One region of the Arthrobacter sp. D1-29 genome, then DNA from elsewhere that is predicted to be linked to it. Evidence: riboswitches for the same ligand, from Rfam matches in the RefSeq annotation. Region 1 holds a riboswitch; each other region holds the start of a gene.
What was found. Region 1 has a riboswitch for S-adenosylmethionine ahead of metX (homoserine O-acetyltransferase MetX). Riboswitches for the same ligand answer to the same signal wherever they lie in the genome.
Positions count from the first base shown of each region.

Region 2: another riboswitch for S-adenosylmethionine. It lies ahead of M1E17_RS11180 (bifunctional o-acetylhomoserine/o-acetylserine sulfhydrylase); the one in region 1 lies ahead of metX (homoserine O-acetyltransferase MetX).
Region 3: another riboswitch for S-adenosylmethionine. It lies ahead of M1E17_RS03310 (cobalamin-independent methionine synthase II family protein); the one in region 1 lies ahead of metX (homoserine O-acetyltransferase MetX).
Region 4: another riboswitch for S-adenosylmethionine. It lies ahead of M1E17_RS21750 (DUF1737 domain-containing protein); the one in region 1 lies ahead of metX (homoserine O-acetyltransferase MetX).

Region 1 is NZ_CP096383.1:1,586,567-1,590,771, reverse strand. Features, by position in the region: gene M1E17_RS07340 (winged helix DNA-binding domain-containing protein) at 1-204, shown strand, start outside; gene M1E17_RS07335 (hypothetical protein) at 218-724, shown strand; gene metX (homoserine O-acetyltransferase MetX) at 834-1,949, opposite strand; SAM riboswitch class IV at 1,962-2,077, opposite strand; gene M1E17_RS07325 (VOC family protein) at 2,367-3,005, shown strand; gene M1E17_RS07320 (CPBP family intramembrane glutamic endopeptidase) at 3,128-3,907, opposite strand; gene M1E17_RS07315 (histidine phosphatase family protein) at 4,024-4,205, shown strand, end outside.
Region 2 is NZ_CP096383.1:2,478,683-2,482,887, forward strand. Features, by position in the region: gene M1E17_RS11170 (thiamine pyrophosphate-requiring protein) at 1-359, shown strand, start outside; gene M1E17_RS11175 (IclR family transcriptional regulator domain-containing protein) at 533-1,258, shown strand; SAM riboswitch class IV at 1,478-1,593, shown strand; gene M1E17_RS11180 (bifunctional o-acetylhomoserine/o-acetylserine sulfhydrylase) at 1,639-2,964, shown strand; gene M1E17_RS11185 (hypothetical protein) at 3,085-3,429, shown strand; gene M1E17_RS11190 (sugar phosphate isomerase/epimerase family protein) at 3,435-4,205, opposite strand, start outside.
Region 3 is NZ_CP096383.1:689,735-693,939, reverse strand. Features, by position in the region: gene M1E17_RS03315 (adenylosuccinate synthase) at 167-1,456, opposite strand; SAM riboswitch class I at 1,764-1,866, shown strand; gene M1E17_RS03310 (cobalamin-independent methionine synthase II family protein) at 1,877-3,085, shown strand; gene M1E17_RS03305 (uracil-DNA glycosylase) at 3,290-3,922, shown strand; gene M1E17_RS03300 (DUF3151 domain-containing protein) at 4,080-4,205, opposite strand, start outside.
Region 4 is NZ_CP096383.1:4,765,717-4,769,921, reverse strand. Features, by position in the region: gene M1E17_RS21760 (O-succinylhomoserine sulfhydrylase) at 1-962, opposite strand, end outside; gene M1E17_RS21755 (rhodanese-like domain-containing protein) at 963-1,373, opposite strand; gene M1E17_RS21750 (DUF1737 domain-containing protein) at 1,370-1,648, opposite strand; SAM riboswitch class IV at 1,662-1,778, opposite strand; gene M1E17_RS21745 (hypothetical protein) at 1,883-2,416, shown strand; gene M1E17_RS21740 (AsnC family protein) at 2,497-2,697, shown strand; gene M1E17_RS21735 (acetyl-CoA C-acyltransferase) at 2,746-3,957, opposite strand; gene M1E17_RS21730 (GNAT family N-acetyltransferase) at 4,046-4,205, opposite strand, start outside.

The DNA.
Region 1 (4,205 bases):
TGGCGGCACACCATGCTGCCCGGCCGGTGCGAGCTGGACATCCGTCTGTCCACACCGGCAGGGTCACACGCCGCTTTTGCCGGTGCGGGCGAAAACACTGACGTGGAGCAGGCGGTGGAGGCCGCCGTGGCTGGCTATGGAGCCTTTCTTGGCATCCCCACAGTCCGGAAGGCGTCCGGGGCTAAGCTGGAAGGACACATATGAGAGGCGCAGCACCGTGAACAACCTGTTTTTCTGGATCATCGTTTTGTCGTTCCTGATTCCGATGGGGATGCGGATGTACCGGAAATACGTCCACCGCCGGAACCAGGAACAGAGCTTCTCCGGGCGGTACCCGGACTACTTCCCCGGCCCGCGTCCGGGACCGCAGAGCAACCAGCCCCGCGACGGCTACACGCAGCAGGACTACATGAGCGGCGGCTTCCGCCAGATCAGCAGCCCGGAGCCTCTGCCGCCCAGCCAGCCCCTTCCCCCGTTCCAGCCACTGCCGGGCCAGCAGCTTCCGACGCCGGACCAGCAGCGCCCGCCGTACGGCCAGGCAGTGCCTCCCCGGGACCGGGGACAGGAACCGCAGAAGCCGGCGGCCCCCTCGACTCCCCCGCCGCCGTCGGCCCCGCAGGGCTACCGTGCCCGCAAGCTTGCAGAACTTGACCAGCAGTACAGCAACGGCGAAATGGCCATGGATGAGTACATGGCGCGCCGGGCCGAAATCATGAACGGCTGACGCAAGAACTGTCCCGGCGAGGTTCTGAGGCCGGGAACTTTCCAGGCCAGGACTTTCTGGACCAGGAAGACTTTCTGGACCAGGGATATTTTCTAGAGCAGGAACTTCTTCAAACCAGGAATGTCGTCCTGAGCTGGTTGCCCAGCTGTCCGATTTCGGTGAGGAAGCCGTCGTGGCCGATGGGGCATTCAATGATGTGCACATCAACGTCGCCCGGCAGGGCTGCCGCCAACTCGTGTGACTGGGACGGGAAGTAGAGCCTGTCGCTGTCCACGGCCGCCACAAAGAACCGGGCTGTCGCCTTGGCCAGGGCCTCGTCCAGGGAGCCGCGCCCCCGGCAAACATCGTGGCTCATCAGGGCCTCTGTGATGGCGATGTAGCTGTTGGCGTCAAAGCGCCGAACCAGCTTGTTGCCCTGGTGGTCCAGGTAGCTTTCCACCTGATAGCGGCCGCGGTCGCCCAGCGCCGGTGCCTGGAACGGTGTTTCCGGCGCCTGGGCCAGGCGTCCGAACCTGCCGTCCAGTTCCCGGGCCGAGCGGTAGGTGATGTGGGCTATCCGGCGAGCCAGCGCCAGGCCGTCCTCCGGACAGGGACCGCCATAGTAATCGCCGTTGTTGAAGTTGGCATCCTGGCGGATCGCCAGGGTCTGGGCCTGGGCGAAGGCAATCTGCTCCGCCGTGCTCGCGGCGCCGACCGATACTACGGCACACCGTTCTACCCGCTCAGGGTAGGTCAGAGCCCATTCGAGGGCACGCGCGCCGCCCATTGAGCCGCCCAGGACGGCGAACCAGCTCTGGATGCCCAGCAGGTCAGCCAGCCGGGCTTCGGCAACGGTGCTGTCCCGGAGGGTGACCAGGGGGAAGCGGGAGCCCCACGGCTTTCCGTCAGGGGCAGGCGACGAAGGTCCGGTGGAGCCATAGCATCCGCCCACGATATTCACGGAGACCACAAAAAACCTGTCAGTATCCACCGGCGCACCGGGCCCGGCCAGCTGTTCCCACCAGCCCGGTTCATCGGTGTCGCCCCGCGTGACGTGGGTGCTGCCTGTCAGGGCGTGCTCGATCAGGATGGCGTTGGAGGCATCATGGTTGAGTGTGCCCCAGGTTTCATACGCCAGGGTGACATCCGGCAGGAAGCCTCCGGCTTCGAGCTCGAGTCCGCCGATAGTGGCGAACTGGACCACTCCGTTTTCAGGTACGGCGGTGCGGGAGACGGTAATCGTCATGTGAGGACCTTTTCTACGCGCTTGCCCGCCGTCAAATGACCGGCAGGCCAGGTCTTCACCCGGGGCACCCCACCGCGGAAGGAGGGTTGCCGGCCAGCAAGCCGGGGCTGTCACTGGCACTCATGACCTGCTTCGAGTGTACGAAACAGCCATGCCTCTTGACCAAGAGTGTGACTGGTTATGACTTTCCCGGCCTGCGGCTACGGTGCCCGCAACTGCCCGGCTGCATCCACGACGTCGGCCATTTCGCTAATACCGATGGAAAGCAGGAGGGGCGTCAGCTGCCTCCCCAAGGCCATAGTCAGCAGACTTCCTAACCATGGTTTCGGGCTTAATGTCCACTCATGACACAAAGTAAAAAGTGGGTAAGGCTACCCTTAGCTGAGAGCCCGATCACAAAGTGCCAAGATGAAGGGCATGCGCATGGATCACGTCTCTTACGCCTGTGAACACGATGGCCTGGCTGCCACAACCGAACGAATTTCGTCCGCCCTCGGCGTCGAAGCCGTGAAGGGTGGAGTGCACCCCCGTTTCGGAACCCGGAACATGATCATTCCACTCGCGGGCCACAAATACCTTGAAGTAGTGGAGGTCCTTGACCACCCGGCGTCGGATAAAGCGCCGTTCGGACAGGCCGTCCGGGCACGCTCTGCTGCCGGCGGCGGCTGGATGGGCTGGTGCGTCGAAGTGGACGACCTCGCCCCCTTCGAACGCCGGCTGGGACGCTCCGCCGTCAACGGCAACCGGAAGTTCCCCGACGGCCGCGAACTTGTATGGAAGCAGATCGGAATCCTGGGCCTCATCGCTGATCCCCAGGTCCCGTACATGCTCAAGTGGGAAGGCGATCCCGCCCTGCACCCGTCCAACGCCTACGAAAGCAATGTCAAGATGTCCTGCCTGACCATTGCAGGCTCGGCGGAGCGGGTGACCGAATGGCTCGGCGAACCTGTCGAAAAGCCGCTTGAGGATGTAGCGGTGGAATGGGTGGCTCCGCATGGAACCCCGGGAATCCTTTCCGTCACCTTCGAAACCGCCTCCGGGGCAGTCACCATCTAAGCCCTCCCCCGGCCGGTCAACGGCCGTTGGGAACAAGCTTCGGCCGCCATCAGCGGGTGCCAATGACGCCACCTGCCGATGGCGGCCGAATTACTTTAACGCCGCCGTCGTTCCTTGGTTTTTCACCCGAGGCCTATGGCAGACCCAAAGAGGCTGAAGCCAACGAACGCCACAATGTCCAACAGTGCGTGCGCAATGACCAGCGGCATCACCCGCTTTGTGCGGGTGTAGAGCCAGGCGAACACCACACCCATGACCGCGTTGCCGATGAAGGGCCCAAAGCCTTGGTAGAGGTGGTAGCTGCCGCGCAGCATGGAACTGGCGAAGATTGCCAATGGCATGCTCCAGCCAAACTTCCCCAAACGGTCCATCAGGTAGCCCACCACGATGACTTCCTCCACCACAGCATGCCGCATGGCAGACAGGATCAGCACCGGCACTGTCCACCAGTAGGAATCCAGGGCGCTGGGAATGATGGCAGTGGTGATGCCCAAGGCCCGCCCTGCCGCGTAGAGGCCAAGTGACGGGATACCGATCAGGGCCGCAAGTCCTAGACCCTGCAGCATGTCCCTTCCGGGTCTGGCGAAGTTGAAGCCAAGCTTCCGGAAGGCCGAACCTGCATGTGCGCCGTCCCCCGCCCCCGGTTGCCGCTGGTCGGACAGGAAGTAGATCACCAGCAGGACCGGCACCAGCGCGAAGACGATGTCCAGCAACTGGTAGGTGAGATCGAAGTATTCGCGGGTGCTCTGCGAGCGGTTGAGCGTTGAGGTGCCTTCCGCCAGCGGGGCGCGCGTCATCTTATCCAGCAGCTGGACCACGGAGTAGACGGCGGACTGGCCCAGGGACAGCCCCAAGACGATCCAGACTTCAAGGCGCAGCCGACGGCGGGAGGGAACCAACATGCTCCCATCTTGCCTGTAGTTTCTGGTTCTTTGCTGGTGCATTACCCGGTCAAAGAGCTGCGCCGCGCCGGCGCCACCTATGCTTGGGGCTTATGAGTGCGCCCGGGAAAATTATCATGATCCGGCACGGCCAGTCTGCAGCCAACGCCGATACCTCGATCTACAACAGGGTCCCGGACTATCGGATTCCCCTGACCACCCTGGGTGTGGAGCAGGCGAGGGCAGCCGGCGAGCAGATCCGGGATGAGCTGGACGGCCGCCAGGTCTGCGTCTACGTCTCGCCCTACCTGAGGGCCCA
Region 2 (4,205 bases), 890 kb from region 1:
TCGTCGGGGATGGCTCCTTCATATTCAGTGCACCGGTTGCGGCGCTCATTGCGCTGCGGCGCGAGCGCGTCGACGGTCTCATCGTGGTACTCCAGAATGGTGGCTATGCGGCGAGCAGTCAGCCCGTCCACGACCTCTTTCCCGACGCCGAGCGGCCCCAGCCGCCAGCGACTGCCTTCCTTGCCGAGGTGGACATCGCCGGGATCGCCGCGGCGTGTGGCGCGACCGGCTTCACGGTGACCTCCCCGCAAGATCTCGCCGATGGGATAAAGCGCGCTGTCGCCGCTTGGCGACAGGGGGGCCTCGTGGTGCTCGCGGCAATGATCAGTTCGCCATGGATCAAGCCAGCGGACTACTGAGGCGCGACCGGTTCGACCGGGATCTGAATTACAGTGCATCGGAAAGGCACGTCCGCTTCACGGACATGCAGGGTTCGGGTTCGAGTGATCGGAGATGTTGGATGAGTAGGCGGCCTGAGGGTCTAGACCAACGCGACTATGTTCAGTCCCTCGAGCGGGGACTCGCGGTCATCTTGGCCTTCGCTGATCACCGTCCGCGGCTGACTCTGACAGAGGTCGCAGCCGCAGCGGGACTGAGCCGTCCCACCGCACGACGCCTTCTGATCACCCTCGAGGCACTCGGTTATGTCCGCGCCGACGGGCGCGGCTTCTTACTGACGCCGCGCGTCCTCACCATCGGATACGCCTATTTGAACTCGCTCGACCTCAGGGAGATCGCGCAGCCGGTGATGGAGCAGATCGTCGCCGAGGTGAGAGAGACCTGCACGCTGGCGACACTCGACGGATCGGACATCGTCTATATAAGCCGCATCTCGATGCGGCGGATTAGCAATCTCTCGCTTGTCATCGGCACCCGGCTCCCGGCCTATGCGAGCGCGATGGGACAGGTGATCCTCGCCGATCTCCCAGCGGCGGGCCTGCGCCACTATCTCGACACAACCGGACTTGAGGCGATCACGCCGCACACCATCACGAGCCCCGCCGCTCTCAAAGAGCGCCTCGCGAAGATACGCGAGCGCGGCTGGTCGGAAGTGGACCAGGAATTCGAAACCGGGCTGCGCGCGATTGCGGTGCCTGTCCGCGGCGGCGACGGACGGGTGTTCGCCGGGCTTGGCCTGTCGTCCACCGCCCTGACGACGCGCGAACTGCTGGAGCACCTCCCGCTGCTCCAGGACGCCGCCGCAAAGATCAGCGCCGGACTCGGCAGCGAGTTTTCGACCCGCGTAGAGCATCACTGAGCACTGCAGTCAGCCACCGGGCTGGCCGCGGGCGCCTCCACGAGCGGTTTCCGGAAAGTTCGGAGGCCACAATGAGGGCGAACACGTCGGCGTCCTCGTCGCGGAAGTCCGCAACGCCGTCGCCGATGATCAATGTATGCCTACAGTGTGCTCGGCAGGGCGGCGAAACGGTTCGCCGTGATTCTGTCGGCATGCACCTTTGCCCCTACACTGAGCTCAGGTCATGAGCGCCAGCGCCAAGCCCCGGCTCGCTGGCCGGCAACCCTCCAACCGCGGTGGGGTGCCCCGGGTGAGGACCTGGCTGTCCGGCAACGGCCGGATGGCAAGCGCGGCCCGTGGTGCTCCCAACATGCCCCGGGCCCACGTCAAAGGAGCCTTGAATGTCCAACGGATGGTCTTTTGAAACCCGCCAGATCCATGCCGGGCAGGAGCCGGATTCTGCCACCGGCGCCCGGGCACTGCCCATTTACCAGACCACGTCTTTCGTGTTTCCCAGTGCGGAAAGCGCTGCCAACCGCTTTGCACTGGCCGAGCTGGCGCCGATCTATACGCGCATCGGCAACCCCACGCAGGACGCGGTGGAGCAGCGTATTGCCAGCCTGGAAGGAGGCCTGGCAGCGCTGCTGCTCAGCTCCGGCCAGGCGGCGGAGACCTTCGCGGTCCTGAACATCGCCGAAGCCGGGGACCACATCGTGGCCAGCCCCAGCCTTTACGGCGGCACCTACAACCTCTTCGCCCACACGCTGAAGAAGTTCGGCATCAGCGTCACGTTCGTAGCGGACCCGGACAACCTGGACCAGTGGCGTGACGCGGTGCAGCCGAACACCAAGCTCTTCTTCGCCGAGGTGGTGTCCAACCCCCGCCAGGATGTCCTGGACATTGAGGGCGTATCCGGGGCTGCCCACGAGGCGGGCGTGCCGCTGATCGTGGACAACACGCTGTCCACGCCGTACCTGATCCGTCCGCTGGAATGGGGCGCGGACATTGTGGTGCATTCGGCCACAAAATACCTGGGCGGCCACGGCGCAGCGATCGCGGGCGTCATCGTGGATTCCGGCAAGTTCGATTTCGGCAAGGACCCGGAGCGGTTCCCCGGCTTCAACACCCCGGACCCCACCTACAACGGGCTGGTCTACGCCCGCGACCTCGGCGAGGGCGGCGCCCTGGGCGCCAACCTGTCCTACATCCTCAAGGCACGGGTCCAGCTCCTGCGGGACCTGGGCTCGGCGGTGTCCCCGTTCAACGCGTTCCTGATCTCGCAGGGCCTGGAGACCCTGAGCCTGCGGGTGGAACGCCACGTGGCCAACGCCGGCGAAGTGGCCCGCTGGCTGGAAGCGCGTGACGACGTCGAATCCGTCGCCTACGCGGGCCTGCCCTCAAGCCCCTGGTACGAGCGCGGGCGGAAATACGGCCCCAAGGGCACGGGTGCCATCGTGTCCTTCAATCTTTCCGGAGGCGCCGAGGCGGGCAAGCGGTTCGTGGACGCGCTGGAGCTGCACTCGCACGTGGCCAACATCGGGGACGTCCGGTCCCTGGTCATCCATCCGGCCTCCACCACGCACAGCCAGCTCTCCCCGGAGCAGCAGGCCGTGGCCGGCGTGACCCCGGGACTGGTCCGCCTCTCCGTGGGCATCGAGCACATCGATGACATCCTGGCAGACCTTGAAGCCGGCTTCCGTGCCGCCAAGGAGGCCAGCGGCGCCTGATCCACTGGCGCATCACCGGCGGCAAGCCTGGAAGTGCTGATACACACCTCTGTTACTGCCACTGAGTCAGTCCTACACTTATTCTGCACTCAGTGGTTGCTTTGCATGAAGGAGAACACCATGGCGGTCATCGAGCAGGTGCGTGAAGGAATGCACGTTGTAGCGCCGGATGGCAAGAAGATCGGCAAAGTGGAAGCACTGAAGATGGGGGATCCGGAGGCAGTGACGGCGGAGGGTCAGACCGACCCTGAAACGGGAGGCCTCGTCGGCACAGCGATTCACGCATTCGCTGCCACCTCCTCGTTGCCCCATCACACGGCGGAAAGGCTGTTGCGGATCGGCTATGTGAAAGTGGACAGGTCAGGTCTGTTTGCCGGTCACGCATACTTCGCATCGGATGAGCTGGAGAGAGTCGACGGCGACACCCTATGGCTCAAAGAAGGCCCGCATACCGACCAATTGTGAGGGCCTTACAGCACTGACTTCAGGTAGCGGACGGACGCAATGAAGTCTTCGTCCATATGGGGTTCGCACTTGGCTTCCATGGTGAGTTTGCCTTCGTAGCCGTCTGCTTTAAGGGCGGAGACCTGTCCGGCGATGTCGGTTACCCCGGTTCCGAAGTGCTCCCAAGTCATAACGCCATCGATGAAGCGACCGTCTTTGAGGTGAACGTTTTTGATGTATGGCTTGAGTTTTTCGTAGCTTTGATGGAAGGGCTTCTCTTCAGCTTCGTAGAGATTACCGGTGTCCCACACGTATCCGAAGTTGTCCCTGCCAACGCCTTCGAGCAGGGCCAGGCAGTTATCGCCCGTGTCAGCCCAGGAGCCTGGAATGTTTTCCAGCTGCACGGTGAAGCCCCGTTTAGCGGCACGGTCGGACGTCTGTCCAAGAATCTCGATGACGCGCTGGAGATCTGATGCGGTGTCCTGGTGGCTGCGCTGCACGCCGAAGACGATCAGGGTGTTAATTTCCAGCCGTTCTGCCAAATCAAGGCTCATCTCCAGGATGCCGTTCGAGTGCAGGGATAGCAGGTCGCTGTTCAGCGGAGCCTTGAACAGGCCGGGTGAAACGGCGGAGAGGGTGATTTCGTACTCTTGTGATGTTGATTTGAGGCGGTCCCAGGCATCTGGATCCACTACAGGGAATCGCTTGGCTTCGACCATGCGGATCTCAACATCGGAGATTCCTTCGGCCTTGGTTGTTTCGAAAATTCGGGGGAACGCGGCCGGGGAGCGGTCAGC
Region 3 (4,205 bases), 900 kb from region 1:
TCTCTGTAGGTGCTTAAACAGACTAACAGCATTATGTCTATTTCACACCTAAGTTGGTGAGTATCCTACTTAAGATGAGCCCCGCATCCATGCAGCGTTACCCCGTAACGACGCCGGCGGGCCACCTGTTCAAGGTGACCCGCCGGCGTCGGACTTTCAGAAACAGTTAGTCATTGATGAGGTCGTTAACCACAATCGTCTGGTCACGGTCCGGACCCACGCCAATGGCGGAAAAGCGCGTGCCGGAGAGCTTTTCCAGGGCCAGGACGTAGTTGCGTGCATTCTCCGGCAGGTCATCCATGGTGCGGGCCGCGGTAATGTCCTCGGTCCATCCCTCGAAGTACTCGAAGATGGGCTTGGCATGGTGGAACTCGGTCTGGGTCATGGGCATTTCGTCATGCCTGACCCCGTCGACGTCATAGGCCACGCACACCGGAATCTGCTCGATGCCGGTGAGTACATCCAGTTTGGTGACGAAGTAGTCCGTGAAGCCGTTGACGCGGGACGCATGGCGGGCCAGGACGGCGTCGTACCAGCCGCAGCGGCGGGGACGGCCGGTGTTGACGCCGAACTCGCCGCCCGTCTTCTGCAGGTACACGCCCATCTCGTCGAAGAGCTCCGTGGGGAACGGGCCGGCGCCCACACGCGTGGTGTACGCCTTGATGATGCCGATGGAGCGCGAGATCCGGGTGGGACCGATGCCGGAGCCAACGGAGGCTCCGCCGGCGGTGGGGTTGGAGGAAGTGACGAACGGGTAGGTGCCGTGGTCCACGTCCAGGAAGGTGGCCTGGCCGCCTTCCATGAGCACTACCTTGCCCTCATCCAGGGCCTTGTTCAGGACCAGTGTGCTGTCGATGACCAGCGGGCGGAGACGCTCGGCAAAGGACAGGAAGTATTCAACAATCTCCTCAACATCGATGTCGCGGCGGTTGTAGACCTTGACCAGGAGCTCGTTCTTCTGGCGGAGCGATCCTTCCACCTTCTGGCGGAGGATGGATTCGTCGAAGACGTCCTGGACACGGATGCCCAGCCGGGCCACCTTGTCCATGTAGGCGGGCCCGATGCCGCGGCCCGTGGTGCCGATGGCGCGGCTTCCGAGGTAACGTTCGGTGACCTTGTCCAGCACCTGGTGAAAAGGCGCCACCAGGTGTGCGTTGGCGGAGACGCGCAGTTTGGAGGTGTCTGCGCCGCGGGCCTGGAGCCCCTCAATTTCCTGGAACAGGGCTTCAAGGTTCACCACACAGCCGTTGCCGATGATGGGAACCGCATTGGGGCTGAGAATGCCGGCCGGAAGGAGCTTGAGCTCATACTTCTCACCGCCTACGACGACGGTATGCCCGGCGTTATTGCCGCCGTTGGGCTTAACCACATAGTCGACGCGGCCGCCGAGGAGATCAGTGGCCTTGCCTTTTCCCTCGTCGCCCCATTGGGCTCCTACGATCACGATAGCTGGCATGGGATCCTCCCCCATTCGTTCGGGCCGCATTCCGGTTGATCCACCCAGGTGAGGCAGCAGGTGTTCAGCCGGAAGTCAGCGCCGTTCATGAGAATGCCCCGACGGCTACAGTCCGGCAGGCACAGATTCAGTGGCCTGCCAGGCAAGAGTTCGGGGCTCTTACCAGCCAAGTTTAGCGGATGCCGGGGTTTCTCCACTTGTTCGTGGCCCGCGGGCCCTTGGTTTCTCCACCCCCGCCTCCGCCGCCATCCGATGAAACAATCCGGCGAAGGCTTGCCCGCACCCGGCTGATGACATTAAGTGAGAGTACCCATCCGGAGCGGCCGAGAGACCTGGCTCGCTGACGCCGCAGCAACCGCGGGTGCAGGGACAATCCTGTCCGCAGGTGCTACTGCCAGGACCGATGGAAAGGAAGTATCCATGTCCCCCAATACTGACCACATCCAGGTCACGCATGCAGGTTCACTGCCTCGCACGCCGGAGCTCATCGCGGCAAACGCCACAAAGGAATCCGAGGGCATCACGCCCGAATTCCTGGAGCTGCTGGAAGCATCGGTGGCGGATGTGGTCCAGCGGCAGAAAGACCTCGGCGTCGACATTGCGAACGACGGCGAGTACGGGCACACCATGTCCACTTCCGTTGATTACGGCGCCTGGTGGAACTACTCCTTCGCCAGGCTGGGCGGCCTGGAACCCACTGACGTGGACAGGTGGAAGGACCCCGTGGTGCATCGCTCGTCTCCGGGGCATATTGTGCTGACGTCGTTTCCGGACCGCCGGGACCGGCTGGCTTTCAACGACGCGTACACCGATCCGTCCTCGGGCATCCTGGCGCACCGCAAAAGCGTGACGCAGCCGAAAATCGCGGGACCCCTGACCTACACGGGGCATGACCTGGTGGCCTCCGATGTCACCAATTTGAAAAAGGGCCTGGCCGCGGCGGGCCTGACGGAAGGCTTTCTGGCGTCCCTCTCCCCCGGTTCGTGCGCCAGGGTGGCCAACGAGTACTACAAGTCGGACGAGGAACTGCTGTACGCCTGCGCTGATGCCATGCGGGAGGAATACAAGGCCATCATCGACGCCGGCCTGACGGTGCAGCTCGATGACCCCTCACTCGCGGAAAGCTGGGATCAGATCAACCCCGAGCCGTCGTTGGAGGACTACCTCAAGTTCATCCAGCTGCGCATCGAGGCCACCAACTGGGCCCTGCGCGACCTGCCCCAGGAACAGATCCGCCTCCACGTCTGCTGGGGTTCCTGGCACGGGCCGCACACCACGGACATTCCGTTCGCGGACATCGTTGGATCTGTGCTGCAGGTCAATGCCGGGGCCTACTCCTTCGAGGCCGCCAACGTCAGGCACGAGCACGAGTGGCGGGTGTGGGAAGACACCAGGCTTCCCGAGGGCAAGGCCATCATTCCCGGAGTGGTCTCACACGCAACCAACGTGGTGGAACACCCGGATCTCGTGGCTGACCGGATTGTCCGCTTCGCCGAGCTGGTGGGCCGGGAGAATGTTATTGCGTCCACGGACTGCGGGCTGGGCGGCCGGGTTCACCCGCAGATCGCCTTCGCCAAACTTGAGGCGCTCGGCGAGGGCGCCCGCCGCGCCAGCCAGCGCCTCTGGTAGGTGCAGCGATCCCGGCGCCCTGTGCCTTCCATCACGGGAAGGCCTTGGGCGTGCCTGCGTTTTGCGGGGCTTGCTAAACTGATAAGGACCGACCAGGAATCGGTCCACTCCACATTTCAAACCATCCCGGAACCTGCCGCGCCACGATGCGCCCATTTTCCGGATTGGCAGCATCACCGAGCCCCGCAGGAGACATAGCAATACATGACAGCCCTGGCACCTGAATCTTTTCGCGAGCAGCTCATGAGCCGCCGTTACGAACCCAACGTCGCAGCCGTCAACGAGCTGTGCGATTCCCTGCAGAGCGTCAAGCCGCACACCGAAGTTCCCTACGTTGACCCCATGCACGACGTGGATGAATGCCGCATCATCAGCCTGTACTCGAACATCGGCGAAGCGGACAAGTCCGGGTTCATCACCGCCGGCGACGACGACGCCGCCACCCGCATGCTGGGCGTCCAGTGGAAACTGGGCCTGCGTCCGGAGTTCGTGATGCCGTGGAACGTCCACCCGTGGCACACCCCGGGCGAGCCCAACGGCAAGTTCACGCCGGACCAGATCGCCTCCGGCCTCAAGCCGCTGCTCAAGTTCCTGGCCCTCGTGCCCCGGGCTTCCGTCATCGTGGCCCACGGCACCGAAGCCAACCGCCTGGCCAACCTGCTGCTGAAGACCGAGGTGCCCCTGCTCTGGCGCCGCGGACTGAAAACCTACAAGGTCCGCTCCCTCAGTGGCCGAGCCTTCGCCGGTACTCCGGCCCGGCAGGAACAGTACCTTGAAGAAATGCACGTGGCCTATGCGGATGCCATGGCGCGCACAGGCCTGACGAAGCCCAGCTAGCCCCACGCTCCCCCTCCACTACGGAGTTTTTGTCCAGATATGGCGACCAAAAGGGACTTTTGGTCGCCATATCTGGACAAAAACTCTGAAGGAACGACGGCGGGTGGCCACCTTTTCAATAAAGGTGACCACCCGCCGTCGTTATTTAACTTTTGGTTTACTTGCCTTCGATGGCCGCTTTCGCTGCCGGGTCGGAGTCGTTGAGGAACTTCTCGATCCGTTCCGGTTCCTCGGCCTCGCCGATGGCCGCCGATGCACGGCCCAGCGAATAGAGCGCACGCAG
Region 4 (4,205 bases), 2.0 Mb from region 1:
GTCGTCGCGAGTTCTAGGGTCAGCACGGTGCCGCCGGCCTTCATCTGCTTGGCGGCGAGCTCATACTGCGGGTGGGATTTCAGCAGCGGGTATTTGACCCAGCTGACCGCAGGCTGCTGTTCCAGCCACTCTGCCAGCCTCAGGGCGGTGGCCGAGGAATGGTTGACGCGCAGCGCCATGGTCTCCAGCCCCTTGGTGAGGACCCAGGCGTTGAAGGCGGACAGTGAGGGTCCGGTGTGGCGCATGAGCTGTTTCACGGGGCCGTCGATGAATTCCTTGGTGCCCAGGATTGCCCCGCCCATGACTCGGCCCTGGCCGTCGATGTGCTTGGTGCCGGAGTAGACAATGACGTCCGCGCCCAGCTGGCCGCAGCGCTGCAGCAGGGGAGTGGCAAAGACGTTGTCGACGACGACGGTGGCTCCGGCGGCATGCGCCAGTTCGCTGACTGCCGCGATGTCCACGATTTCCTGCATCGGGTTGGACGGCGACTCGAAGAAGACTGCGGTGGTGGGCTGGGACAATGCTTCACGCCACTGGTCCAGGTCCGGGCCATCCACAAAGACGGTCTCCACGCCCCAGCGCGGCAGGATCTCGTTCAGGATCACGAAACAGGAACCGAACAGCGAGCGGGCCGCAACCACGCGGTCACCGGCAGCCAGCAGGGCACCCAGGGCGGTGAAGACTGCAGACATTCCCGACGCCGTCGCAAAGCACGCCTCGGTGCCCTCGAGGAGGCGGAGCCGTTCCTGGAAGGTGGCTACGGAGGGGTTCCCGTAGCGGGAGTAGACAAAGCGCTCGTCCTCGCCGGTGAAGGCGCGTTCGGCAGCTGCGGCCGATTCGTAGACGAACCCGGAGTTCAGGAAGACCGGCTCGGCGGTCTCCTGGAAATTGGTGCGGTCCAGCCCGCCACGGACTGCCTGGGTGTCAGGACTCCAGCCGGCGGCATCTTCATTGAATGTCACTTAGTTCGTTCCCAGATTCGTAGGCAGGCCGCGGTTCTTCCAGCCATTGACGGTGCGTTCGCCGTAGCGGTCCGGCTCGCCTTCAAAGCCCTCGAGGACGTTGTAGGACGTGTAGCCTGCTTGGGTGGCGGCGATGGCTGCAGCTATGGACCGGGCCCCGGAACGGCACAGGAACACCAGTTCCGTGCCGGTGTCCTCGGGTGCCTGCTGTGTCAGGTCATTGATGAAATCGGGGTTGGGGATGCCACCCGGGAACGTCCACTGGATGAAAAGGGGATCGTTGTCGGTCGCCTTGGTGTCCGGGATGCCGATATGCGCCCATTCGCCCTCCGTGCGCACATCCACCAGGATGGCGCCCTGCTCCAGCTTGGTCCAGGCTTCCTCCGGGGTGAGGTCTCCTGCGTAGCTCATGCGTGGCCCTCGCCGTCGAATTCGAGCTCTTCGCCGGCAGTTTCCAGATCGTCCACAGCGGTGGCGACGGCGGCGTCCGCGGAGGCGATCGCAGCCGGGAGGACCAGGGCCTGCGCCACGATCACGCTGCTGCCGTTGAACGTTGCGGCCGGGCTGCCGTGCAGGACGTAGCCCTCCGCCAATGCGGTTGAGATCCGCTCACAGAAGGAGCGGTCATCCGGCCCTGTGATCAGTCGGTAGGACAGCTTTTCTTCAGTGGCAGGTGCGTCTGTCACGACGGATCTCCTTCTCTCACGCTTGCAGCTCGAATTTTTTCGATATGCCGAGTATTCACCTGAGGCACCCCGCCGCGAAAGGGAGGGTTGCCGACCGGCCAGTCAGGGCTTGGCGCCGGTACTCATTACTGCCCAAAAACGTAACACCTGGCCCGCCGCCCCGCACCGCCGCCATCGTCATGTTGCGTAACCAACGCCATGCCGGACAATCACGGTATGGGGAAACAGCAGGATATGGGTGAACGATCTGTGGGAAAAGACTGTGTGGGCAAACAGCGGGGAAGGCCAGCAGTGCAAAACCGGTTGCGATGGACCGCGGTCGTCCTCGCCGTCGCATCCCTTGCCTTTGCACTGACAGGCTGCCGGGACCCCTTCGCTCCGCCGCCCTGCGGGCCGCCGGAGTACTTTGTCTCCCCGTCGGCCGTTCAGGCTGGCGGGAAGGTTACGGTCTCCGCGCAGGACACCACCTGTGATGCGCTCTACGGCGCGGATGCCCGCATCCAGGTGACGGTGACGGATGCTGCGGGGCAGACGGTCCTGGAGGAGCTCGCTCCCATGACCGACGACGGCGGCTTCACCTTTGTCTTCACCGTTCCGGAGACCATGGCTGCCGGAGAGGGCGGAGTCAGCGCTGTCCCGTACGGCGTGGACTGGTGTGATGACACCGGCGTCAACAACAGGGCCGCTCCGGGCACCCTGAGCCTGGAACGTGCGTCCTGCACCCACCGGCTGGTCCCGCTCACAGTTCACGCGGCTCCACCGGCCTGAGGTGGCACCAGTCTGAGCGTCAACGTAGGTTGACGAACGAAGTGGTGTCAACTAATGTTGACGTCGTGGAGGTGGATCGGATGAAGACACTCGTTGGATCGATGGATGGGAAGGGCCCGGCCGAGGCACTCTATGCCGTGGCGGAGCTGCAGAAGGAAGTAGGGCGGGCCGAAGCTGCCTTGGTCAGGAACGCCCGCCAGGCAGGACTCTCATGGGAAGCGATCGCCCTGTGCCTGGGCGTCAGCAAGCAGGCAGTTCACCGGAAGTACGGCAGGCGCTAGCCCGTCAACGCGGTCCGTCAGGGTTCCTGGGGCTTGGCGCACTACATTTCAGGCCTTGAGGATGAGAGCCTCGCCTTGGCCCCCGCCGCCGCAGAGGGACACAACCCCGGTGCCGCCGCCGCGCCGCTGCAGCGCCAGCGCCTGGTGCAGCACAAGGCGTGCGCCTGAGGCGCCCACTGGGTGGCCCAAGGCGATGGCGCCGCCCTCGGCGTTGATCCGCTCCGTGCTGACGCCCAGGTCCTGGGCCGATTGGATAATCACGGACGCGAAGGCTTCATTAATTTCGATCAGGTCCAGATCAGCCACGCCAAGCCCTTCCGCAGCCAGGGCGCGTTCGATGGCGCGGGACGGCTGGGAATGCAGGGAAGCGTCCGGGCCGGCAGTCTGGCCGTGGCTGCGGATCTCGGCGATCCAGCTCAGTCCGGCACGTTCCGCGGCGGCCTTGCTGGCAATCACGACGGCGGCCGCGCCGTCTGAAAGGGGAGAGGCGGATCCGGCGGTGATAGTGGCAGTCGCGGCCGTGGAGAAGGCGGGCTTAAGGGCAGCCAGGGCCTCCGCCGTCGTGCCCGGGCGAATGCCTTCATCAGAATCCACCATCAGTGCTGGACCACGGCGCTGCGGTACTTTGACCGGTGCGATCTCGGCAGCAAGCAGTCCGGCGGAGCTCGCTGCCTCCGACCGCTGATGGGACCTCGCGGCAACAGCGTCCTGGTCCGCCCGGCTGATTCCGCGTTCGGCGTTGCCCGCATCGGTTGCGGCGCCCTGGAGGACGCCGGAGACGGGGTCCTGCAGGGCATCGTAATTCAGTGAGTCCATCAGCGGGGCGTCGCCGATTGCCACACCGTTGCGAAGGCGCTGAAGCAGGTGCGGGGCGTTGCTCATGGATTCCTGGCCCCCTGCCACGATGAAGTCTGCCTCGCCGGCCCGGATCATCCTGGCGGCGTCGATCACCGCAGTGAGTCCGGAGAGGCAGAGCTTGTTGATGGTTACCGTGGGAACGTCCCAGCCAATGCCTGCTGCCAGGCTTGCCTGCCGCGCGGGTCCTTGCCCTGCACCTGCCTGGATGACCTGGCCCACGATCACCGCATGGACCTGGCCGGGGTCCACGCCTGTCCTTTCAAGTGCACTGCGGATCGCGTGGGCGCCCAGTTCACTGGATGACAGCGCGGCCAGGCTGCCCCGGAATCGTCCGAAGGGAGTGCGGGCGCCGCCCAGGATGACTGCGGTACGCGCGTCAGCTTTCAGGGCCTCGCTCCTCATAGGCTCGTTACTCAGGGCCTCGTTGCTCATGGTGGCTGCCTTCCACTGGGTTCGGGTCTCGGACTTGGTGCCGGAAAGGGGGCGGGGGCTAATGCAGGAGCAGCTGGTGGAGGAGGTGGTCCTGCCAGCTGCCGGCGATGTGCAGATACTCCGGGGCCACTCCGATTTCCTGGAAGCCGGCCCGCCGGAGGATCTTCCGTGATGCACCGTTGTGGACCAGGGTGGCTGCCTGGACCCGGTGGAGGCCC